Regions from separate parts of the Xanthomonas sp. NCPPB 3200 genome, predicted to be linked through region 1. Evidence: predicted binding sites of a transcription regulator. Region 1 holds the regulator's gene; the other holds the start of a gene.
The links. The regulator HrcA, encoded in region 1, represses chaperone genes, less so after heat shock. The targets are predictions, from matches to a motif close to TTNGCACTCNNNNNNNNNGAGTGCNAA.
Positions count from the first base shown of each region.

Region 2: rpoH (RNA polymerase sigma factor RpoH) is a predicted target of HrcA. The motif match lies at 2,949-2,975, and genes of this name have one in related genera.

Region 1 is NZ_CM150785.1:1,748,457-1,753,635, forward strand. It holds gene fur (ferric iron uptake transcriptional regulator) at 1-334, shown strand, start outside; gene recN (DNA repair protein RecN) at 447-2,111, opposite strand; gene hrcA (heat-inducible transcriptional repressor HrcA) at 2,228-3,280, shown strand; gene grpE (nucleotide exchange factor GrpE) at 3,380-3,898, shown strand; gene dnaK (molecular chaperone DnaK) at 4,041-5,179, shown strand, end outside.
Region 2 is NZ_CM150785.1:4,289,709-4,294,887, forward strand. It holds gene AC06DU_RS18555 (NAD(P)/FAD-dependent oxidoreductase) at 1-1,246, shown strand, start outside; gene AC06DU_RS18560 (trimeric intracellular cation channel family protein) at 1,299-1,913, shown strand; gene rpoH (RNA polymerase sigma factor RpoH) at 2,062-2,937, opposite strand; gene ung (uracil-DNA glycosylase) at 3,137-3,862, opposite strand; gene AC06DU_RS18575 (response regulator) at 3,868-4,710, opposite strand; gene ftsX (permease-like cell division protein FtsX) at 4,719-5,179, opposite strand, start outside.

The DNA of each region.
Region 1 (5,179 bases):
GAAGAGCAACCAGCACCACCTCAGCGCAGAAGACATCTATCGGCAGCTGCTCGACCATGGCGACGAAATCGGTCTGGCCACGGTGTACCGGGTGCTGACCCAGTTTGAGGCCGCCGGCCTGGTGCTGAAGCACAATTTCGAAGGCGGCCAGGCGGTCTATGAGCTGGATCGTGGCGGCCATCACGACCATATGGTCGACGTGGATACCGGCCACGTGATCGAGTTCGAGAGCGAAGAGATCGAGGCCTTGCAGCGGCAGATCGCCGCCCAGCATGGCTACGAGCTGGAAGAGCACTCGCTGGTGCTGTACGTGCGCAAGAAGCGTCCGCGCTGACGGCAAGCTGGTGGTAGTGCGGCAACGACAAGGCGGCTTCGGCCGCCTTGTGCGTTTGCCGCCATCGGCTGCCTAGGCAACCCCGGTGGCGGCCGAGACAGCGCCCGGCGGCTCAGGCGCTTTGCAGCAGCTTGCGTGCCGCCGCGCGGGCTTCCTTGCTGACTTCCACCCCGCCCAGCATGCGCGCCAGCTCTTCCTGGCGCGCCTGCGGGCCGAGCAGTTCGACCGCGCTCTGGGTCATGCCGTCCACCGGCGCCTTGCTGACCCGATAGTGCGCGTGGCCCTTGGCGGCCACCTGCGGCAAGTGGGTCACGCACAGCACCTGGCGCTCTTCGCCCAGGGCGCGCAGCTTTTGCCCGACGATGTCGGCCACTGCGCCGCCGATGCCGGAATCCACTTCGTCGAAGACCATGGTCGGCACGCTGTCCAGCCCGAGCGCGGCGACCTCGATCGCCAGCGAAATCCGTGACAGCTCGCCGCCGGAGGCGACCTTGCGCAACGCGCGCGGCGGCTGCCCGGCGTTGGCGGCGACCAGGAATTCCACCCGCTCGGCGCCGTTGGGGTCAGGGCGCAGGGTGTCCTGCGGCAGCAGCTGGATCAGGAACTGCCCGCCGCCCATGCCCAGCTCGCCGATCAGCGTGGTGGTGGCGGCCGACAAGGCCTCGGCAGCGGTGGTGCGGCTGGCGCTGAGGCTGCTGGCCGCGCTGCGCCAGACGCCGATCGCCGCCTCGATATGCTTGTCCAGCTGCTGCAGGCGCTCGTCGGCGCCGCGCAGGCTCTCCACTTCCAGGCTCATGCGGTCGCGCTGGGCGGCCAGTTCGTCCGGGGTGACGCGGTGCTTGCGGGCCAGATCGTGCAGGCGACCGAGCCGGCGCTCCATCGCCTCGAACTGGGCCGGGTCGGCCTCCAGGTCGTCGCGCACGCGGTCGAGCAGGGCCAGCGCCTCCTCGATCTGGATGACCGCGCTGTCCAGCAGTGCATCGACCTCGCCCAGGCGCGGCTCGTGCTCGGCCACGCGCGCGAGGTCATGGCGGCTGTCCTGCAGCAGGCCCAGTGCGGAGGCGCCGTCGTCGCCGTTGAGCTGCAGGGCCACGCTGTCGCACGCGCCGATCAATGCGGTGGCGTGCGCCTGGCGGCGATGATTGACGTCCAGCGCGGCGATCGCGGCCGGATCCAGGTCCTCGCGTTCCAGTTCGCTGAGCTGGTGTTCCAGAAAGCCGATGCGGTCGGAGACATCGCCCTGCGCGGACAGCGCATCGCGTTCGTCCAGCAGGGCCTGCCAGCGCTGGCTGGCCTGGCGCACCTGCTCGCGCTGCGCGGCGTTGCGGGCGTAGGCGTCGAGCAGGGCGAGCTGGCTGTGGCGGGCCATCAAGGCCTGGTGTTCGTGCTGGCCGTGAATCTCCACCAGCCGCGAGGCCAGCTCCGCCAGTTGCGAAGAGGTCACCGGGCGGCCGTTGATCCAGGCACGCGAGCCGCCATCGGCACGGATGATCCGGCGCAGCTGGCATTGCGCGTCGTCGTCGAGTTCGTTGTCCGACAGCCAGGTCAGGCCCGGGTGCTGGGCCGGCAGCTGGAATTCGGCCGACAGTTCGGCGCGGTCGGCACCGTGGCGGACCACGCCGCTGTCGGCGCGCAGCCCGGACAGGAAGCCTAGCGCGTCCACCATCAGCGACTTGCCGGCGCCGGTTTCGCCGGAAACCACGGTCATGCCTGGCCCGAATTCCAGTTCGGTGGCGCGGACGACGGCGAAATCCTTGATGGAGAGGTGTCTGAGCATGGGATCGAGTGTGAACGCTTTGGGGAAGCTTAGGGTGGGAGCGGCGGGCAGGGAATAAGACGCTTGCCAACCGCAGGGCCAGACATTATCTATGCCCAGTCTCACCGGATGATCCCATGCGCGCGTCACAGTCCCCAACGCTCGATCCCCGCGCACGCCAACTGCTGCGGACGCTGATTGCCCGCTACATCCGCGATGGCGAGCCGGTGGGCTCCAAGACGCTGGCCCAGCACGCCGGGCTGGACGTCAGCCCGGCCACCATCCGCAACATCCTGGCCGACCTGGAGGATGTGGGGCTGCTCAGCTCTCCGCATACCTCGGCCGGGCGGGTGCCCACCGCGCACGGTTACCGGGTGTTCGTCGACAGCCTGGTGCAGATGCAGCCGCCCGGCGAGGAAGAAGTGCGCCGTCTGCGCGCGGAGCTTGCCAGCGGCAACGGCACCCAGTCGCTGCTGGGCAGCGCCTCGCAGATGCTGTCGGCGATGAGCCATTTCGTCGGCGTGGTCAGCGCACCGCGGCGCGAGCAGTTCGCGTTCCGGCATATCGACTTCGTGGCGCTGGACGCGCGCCGGGTGCTGGCGATCCTGGTGTTTGCCGACAACGAGGTGCAGAACCGGGTGATCGAGCCGCGCCGGGCCTACGAGCCGGCCGAGCTGGAGCGGGTGGCCAATTACCTCAATGCGCAATTTGCCGGGCGCGCGCTGTCGGACATCCGCGCCTCGCTGCTGCGCGAGCTGCGCATGGCCAAGAACGAGATGGAGCAGCTGCTGGCGCACAGCGTGGATCTGGCCAGCGAGGCGCTGGTGCCGGCCGACGCCGACGACATGGTGATGGCCGGGCAGACCCGCCTGATGGGCGTGCAGGACCTGTCGGACCTGGACCGGCTGCGCGAGCTGTTCGAGGCCTTCGCCAGCAAGCGCGAGATCCTGCAACTGCTCGAACGCACCATCCAGGCGCCGGGCGTGCGCATCTTCATCGGCGAAGAGACCGGCATGCTGTCGCTGGACGATGTCTCGCTGGTCACCGCGCCGTATGCCGCCAATGGCCAGGTGCTGGGCGTGCTGGGCGTGATCGGGCCCAAACGCATGGCCTACGACCGGGTGATTCCGCTGGTGCAGACCGCCGCCCAGGTGCTGGGCGCTGCCATGGAACCGCCCGGCACGCGATAAGCGGCAGCGATCGATACGATCGTTTTGCTTGAAACGCGCGCGCGCGCCCACATACGGGGTGACGTTGGGGCGGGCGTTCCGCTTGCCCGGGAACTGCACATGAACCAAGACCACCCCGAATTCGACTCCGAAGACCTGTCCCAGAACCCACCCGAGACCGATCCGCTCAAGGCCGAGATCGAGTCGCTGCGCAGCGAGATCGCGCTGGTCAAGGCCGATGCCCTGCGCGAGCGGGCCGATCTGGAAAACCAGCGCAAGCGCATCGCCCGCGACGTCGAGAACGCGCGCAAGTTCGCCAACGAGAAGTTGCTGGGCGAGCTGCTGCCGGTGTTCGACAGCCTGGACGCCGGCCTGACCGCGGCCGGCACCGAACCCAGCCCGCTGCGCGATGGCCTGGACATGACCTACAAGCAGTTGCTCAAGGTCGCGGCTGACAACGGCCTGACCCTGCTCGACCCGGTCGGCCAGCCGTTCAACCCGGACCAGCACCAGGCGATCAGCCAGGGCGAGGCCGAGGGCATCGCCCCGGGCCACGTGGTGCAGGTGTTCCAGAAAGGCTATCTGCTCAACGAGCGTCTGCTGCGCCCGGCCCTGGTGGTCGTGGCCAAGCACGACTGAACCGCAGCGCCCGGCTGAACTGCCGGGCGCATGCGCGAAACGCAGATTCGTGCAGGTGGCTTGAACACCTGCGCACCACCCCCACATCTCAGCCAGACCCGGCGTCGCCGGACACAGCTACAGAATCATCAGGAGCGTATCCATGGGCAAGATCATTGGTATTGACCTCGGCACCACGAACTCGTGCGTGTCGATCATGGACGGCGGCAAGGCCCGCGTCATCGAAAATTCCGAGGGCGACCGCACCACGCCTTCGATCGTCGCCTACACCAAGGACGGCGAAGTGCTGGTCGGCGCCTCGGCCAAGCGCCAGGCGGTGACCAACCCGAAGAACACCTTCTACGCGGTGAAGCGCCTGATCGGCCGCAAGTTCACCGACGCCGAAGTGCAGAAGGACATTTCGCACGTGCCGTACGGCATCCTCGCCCACGACAACGGCGATGCCTGGGTGCAGACCAGCGATGGCAAGCGCATGGCGCCGCAGGAAATCTCTGCGCGCGTGCTGGAAAAGATGAAGAAGACCGCCGAGGACTTCCTGGGCGAGAAGGTCACCGAGGCCGTGATCACGGTGCCGGCGTACTTCAACGACAGCCAGCGTCAGGCCACCAAGGACGCCGGCCGCATCGCCGGTCTGGACGTCAAGCGCATCATCAACGAGCCGACCGCAGCCGCCCTGGCCTATGGCCTGGACAAGAAGGGCGGCGACCGCAAGATCGCCGTGTACGACCTGGGCGGCGGTACCTTCGACGTGTCGATCATCGAAATTGCTGAAGTCGATGGCGAGAAGCAGTTCGAAGTGCTGGCCACCAACGGTGACACCTTCCTGGGCGGCGAAGACTTCGACAACCGTGTCATCGAGTACCTGGTCGACGAATTCAACAAGGATCAGGGCATCGATCTGCGCAAGGATCCGTTGGCACTGCAGCGCCTGAAGGACGCCGCAGAGCGCGCCAAGATCGAGCTGTCGACCAGCCAGCAGACCGAAGTGAACCTGCCGTACGTCACCGCCGATGCCTCGGGCCCGAAGCACCTCAACATCAAGCTGACCCGTGCCAAGCTCGAAGCGCTGGTGGAAGACCTGGTCAAGAAGTCGATCGAGCCGTGCCGCACCGCGTTGAACGATGCCGGCCTGCGCGCCAGCGACATCAACGAAGTGATCCTGGTCGGCGGTCAGACCCGCATGCCGAAGGTGCAGCAGGCGGTTGCCGATTTCTTCGGCAAGGAACCGCGCAAGGACGTCAACCCGGACGAAGCCGTGGCCGTGGGCGCTGCGATCCAGGG
Region 2 (5,179 bases), 2.4 Mb from region 1:
CGGCGGTTTCGCCGGCTTATGGGCCACCCGCGCGCTCGACGATCCCGGCATCCGCATCACCCTGATCGACCGCCAGAACCATCACCTGTTCCAGCCGCTGCTGTACCAGGTCGCCACCGCCGGCCTGTCGGCACCGGATATCGCCGCGCCGCTGCGCCACATCCTGCGCGAGCAGCGCAATGTCGAAGTGCTGCTCGGCGACGTCGCCGAAATCGCACCGGCCCGCCGTGAGGTGGTGCTCGCCGACGGCAGCACGCTCGGCTACGACATGTTGCTGCTGGCCACCGGCGCCACCCATGCCTACTTCGGCAACGATCAATGGGCCGAGCATGCGCCCGGCCTGAAGACGCTGTACGACGCGCTGGTGCTGCGGCGCAAGTTGCTGCTCGCCTTCGAACGCGCCGAGGCAGAGTCCGACCCGGCCGCACGCGCAGCCTGGCTGAGTTTTGCCGTGGTCGGCGGCGGCCCGACCGGCGTCGAGCTGGCCGGCACGCTGGCCGAGATCGCCCGCCACACGCTCAAGAACGAATTCCGCCATATCGACCCGCAGCAGGCGCGCGTGCGCCTGGTCGAAGCCGGCCCGCGCGTGCTGCCCTCGTTCCCGGACGATCTCACCGCCAAGGCGCGCAAGCAGCTCGAGCGCCTGGGCGTGGAGGTGCACACCGGCACGCCGGTCACCCACATCGATGCGCTGGGCTATCAGCTCGGCGACACCTTCGTGCCTGCACGCACCGTGGTGTGGGCCGCCGGCGTGGCGGCATCGCCGCTGGCGCGCACGCTGGGCGTGCCGCTGGATCGTGCCGGCCGCGTGCTGGTGGAGCCGGACCTGAGCGTACCCGGTCACCCGGAGATCTTCGTCGGCGGCGACCTGGCCTCGGTGCAGCAGGACGGCCGCCCGGTACCGGGCGTGGCACCGGCGGCAAAGCAGATGGGCAAGCACATCGCCAAGGCGATCCGCGCCCGCCACCGCGGCCAGCCTGCACCAGCCTTCCGTTACCAGGACTACGGCAACCTGGCCACGATCGGCCGCATGGCCGCCATCGTGCATGTCGGCAAGCTCAAGCTCTCCGGCATCGTGGCCTGGTGGTTCTGGCTGGCCGCGCACGTGTACTTCCTGATCGGTTTCCGCAACCGGTTCGTGGTGCTGGTGAACTGGGCGATGGCGTACTGGAGCTACCAGCGCGCCGCGCGCATCATCTTCGGCGGTGCCACCGACGACCCGCCGCCCAGCAGCAAGGACGGATGACAGCGGCGCAGGCCGTGCGCGATGCTGTGCGGCCTGATGCGACGGTCTGATCGTGACCACTCTCCTGTTCCTGCTGGATCTGCTCGGCACCTTCGTGTTCGCCCTCAGCGGCGCGACCGTGGCGGTGCGCAATCGCCTGGATCTGTTCGGCGTACTGGTGCTGTCGTGCGCGGCGGCGGTGTCCGGCGGCATCGTGCGCGATGTGCTGATCGGCGCCACCCCGCCGGCCGCACTGGTGCATCCGCAGTACCTGCTGGTCGCCTGCCTGGCCGGCGTGGCCGGTTTCTACTGGCATGCGGCGGTGGAACGGCTGCGCAACCCGGTGCAGTTGTTCGACGCGGCCGGGTTGGCGCTGTTTGCGGTCTACGGCACCAGCAAGGCGCTCGATTACCAACTCAGCCCGCTCAGCGCGACCTTGCTCGGCATGCTCAGCGGCATCGGCGGCGGCATCGCGCGTGATCTGCTGGTGGCGCGGACGCCGGTGGTGCTGCAGGCCGAGCTGTATGCGGTCGCCGCGCTGGCCGGTGGCGGCCTGGTCGCGATCGGGCACATGCTCGCAGTGCCGCAGGCCTGGTCGCTGGCGACCGGCGCGCTGGTCTGTTTCGGGCTGCGTTTCATGGCCATCCGCTACGGCTGGCATCTGCCGGTGGCGCGCCTGCCGGAATAGCGCCGGCGGGCGCAGCGCGGTCGATCATCGGCGAACGACCACGACGAACCACCGCGCGTCGTCGGACTCGACGCAGCACAAGCAGCCCACATGCAAACGGCCCGGAAAACCGGGCCGTTTGTGCAACACCTGGGGCATGATCGAAGGATCAGGCCACGAACAGTGCCTTCATCTTCTTCAGCGCATTCGCCTCGATCTGGCGGATACGCTCGGCCGACACGCCATACTCGTCGGCCAGCTCCTGCAGCGTCACCTTGGAGTCGGAGTCCAGCCAGCGGCGCTTGACGATGTCGCGCGAGCGCGTGTCCAGGCCGGCCATGCCTTCGCGCAGCAACTGCAGCTGATTGTCCTCGCTGTCGTGACGCTCGTAGGCCTGCGACGGATCTTCATCGTTGGCCACCAGATAGCTCACCGGCGACGGCGGGCCGTGATCGTCGTCTTCGTCGGACGAGGCATCGAAGCCGATATCGCGACCGGACAGACGCGACTCCATCTCCATCACTTCGCGCTCGGAGACGTTCAGGTCCTTGGCGACCGCAGTCACCTCGGACGCGTTGAGCCAGCCCAGGCGGGTCTTGGACTTGCGCAGGTTGAAGAACAGCTTGCGCTGCGCCTTGGTCGTGGCGACCTTGACGATGCGCCAGTTCTTCAGGATGAACTCGTGCATCTCGGCACGGATCCAGTGCACTGCGAAGCTGACCAGGCGCACGCCCATTTCCGGGTCGAAGCGCTTGACCGCCTTCATCAAGCCGATGTTGCCTTCCTGGATCAGGTCGCCCAGCGGCAGGCCGTAGCCGTTGTAGCCGCGAGCGACGTGCACCACGAAGCGCAGGTGGGAATGGACCAGCTCGCGCGCGGCGTCCAGATCCAGCTCGTCACGGAAGCGACGGGCAAGATTCTGTTCCTCATCGACCGACAGCACCGGGATCTGGTGCACGGCACCGATGTAGGCGTCCAGCGAACCGAGCGCACTGGGAATCGGGAGATTGTTTGCCACTAGGGCAGTCGAGGTGATCTGGTTCATAGGGCACCATCTTAGCAGTCGAACTATTGGACTGCCGGGTACAGAAAGAGTTCCCAGCGTTCCATTTATAGGACGTTCGGGCTTTTGGTATCGCCGTCGTTCTACGGCGCAACTCCCGACTTCGAGCACCTACGCTACCACCGCCGCCCTGCGCAGACCGTGACAAAGCCGCCGCGAAACGGGCCGGCGCCGGTACCGTTCAGCCGCTGGCCGGAGTGGTGTCCAGCGCGTTGCGGGGCGGCAGCGACCAGTCGATCGGGCCCAGCCCGCGGCGCTGCAGGTGCTCGTTGGTCTTGGAGAAGTGCTGGCAGCCCAGAAAGCCGCGATGCGCCGACAACGGCGAGGGATGCGGGGCCTTGAACACGCGATGGCGCGCCTGGTCGATGACCTTGCCCTTGGACTGCGCGTAGCTGCCCCAGAGCAGGAACACCAGGCCTTCGCGCTCGCGGTTGAGGGTCTCCACCACATGGTCGGTGAAGCCTTCCCAGCCCTTGTTCTGGTGCGCGCCGGCACGGCCCTGCTCCACCGTCAGCACCGCATTGAGCAGCAGCACGCCCTGGCGCGCCCACGGCATCAGATAGCCATGGTCCGGACGCGCGATGCCCAGGTCGTCCTGGATCTCCTTGTAGATGTTGAGCAGCGACGGCGGCACCGGCACGCCGGGCAACACCGAAAAGCACAGCCCATGCGCCTGGCCTTCGCCGTGATACGGATCCTGGCCCAGGATCACCACCTTGACCTGCTCGAACGGGGTGGCGTCGAAGGCCGCAAAGATCTGCGGGCCCGGCGGGAACACCCGCGCCCCGGCCGCCTTGCGCTGGCGCAGGAATGCGGACAGCTCCTGCATTTCCGGGCGCAGCAACCAATCGCCCACCCGCGCCTTCCACGACGGTTCCAGCTGGATACGCGCTTCCACTTCAGCCACTTCGGTCATAGCGTGACAGCCTGGTCCTCAAGCCGTGCCAGGCGCAGCTGGAACAGCACCTTGGTCACCAGCAGACGTTCTTCGATGGGTTTCTGCACCAGGTCGTTGGCGCCGGCGCGCAGCAGCTCGGACTGGTTGCGCGGATTGGTGTCGCCGGTCATCACCAGCACCGGCAGGCGACGCTTGCCGTAGGCGAAGTCGATGCGGATGCGCTCGACCACGTCGCGGCCGTTGAGCTCGCCCTTCAGGGTCACATCGGTCAGCACCACGTCGATGCGGCGCTCGGTGCGGCCCAGCGATTCGGCGGTGAGCAGCGCAAAGGCATCCTCGGCGGTGAGCACATGCACCACCTTCAGGCTCTGCCGCTCGAGCATGCGCTTGGTCGCCTCGGCCACCACGCGGCTGTCCTCGATGTACAGCACGGTCGCGCCGACCACCGGCTCGGGCTGCACATAGCCGCGGATGAAGGTCGCCAGGGCTTCGTGGCCCAGCGCCTTGTCGAAATAATCGGTGACGTATTCGGTGAAGCGGCGCTCCACCAGATGCTGCTGCGCATCGCCGGAGACCACGATCACCGGCACATAGGCCTGGCCGGCCGCTTCGCGCACGCTGCGCGCCAGGGTCAGGCCATCGCCATCGGGCAATGACAGCGAGGTGGTGACCAGATCCACCGCACCGGCTTCCAGCGCCTGGCGCGCCTCGGCGATGCTGGAGCAGCCGATCACCTGCACGTTGGGCAGATCACGCTGCAACACATCGGCGATCAGCTTGCGCACCAGCTTGGAGCCATCGACCACCATCACACGCGGCGCGTCGCTGATCAGGTGCTTGAGATCCGGTGGATGCATGGCAGGCCTCAGGTCTCGGTGGGACGGGTCTGGCGAAGGAAATGGCCGGTGACCAGCCAGGCGCCCAGCCAGCCCAGGACCAGGGTGCCGACCAGCACCAGCGCAGAATGCAGCAGATCCAGCCCGTGCAGGGTAAAGGAGCTGCCGTAACTGTCGGCCAGGGTCGCCAACGGCGCGCGCAGCGCCAGCCCGGAGGCGGCGATCAGCGCGAGCGCCACAGCGCCGGCACCGAGCCCATACCAGGCCCCCAGGTACAGGAACGGACGCCGGATGAAGCCATCGCTGGCACCCAGCAACTGCAGCACGCCGATTTCCTCGCGCCGCGACTGGATGTCCAGCCGCACCGTATTACCGACCACCAGCACCGCGCCGACACCCAGCAGAGCCGACAGCACCTGCACCAGCCGCTCGCCGAAGTGCAGCCAGCCATCCAGGCGCTTGCGCCACAGCGCGTCGTGCTGCACCTGGT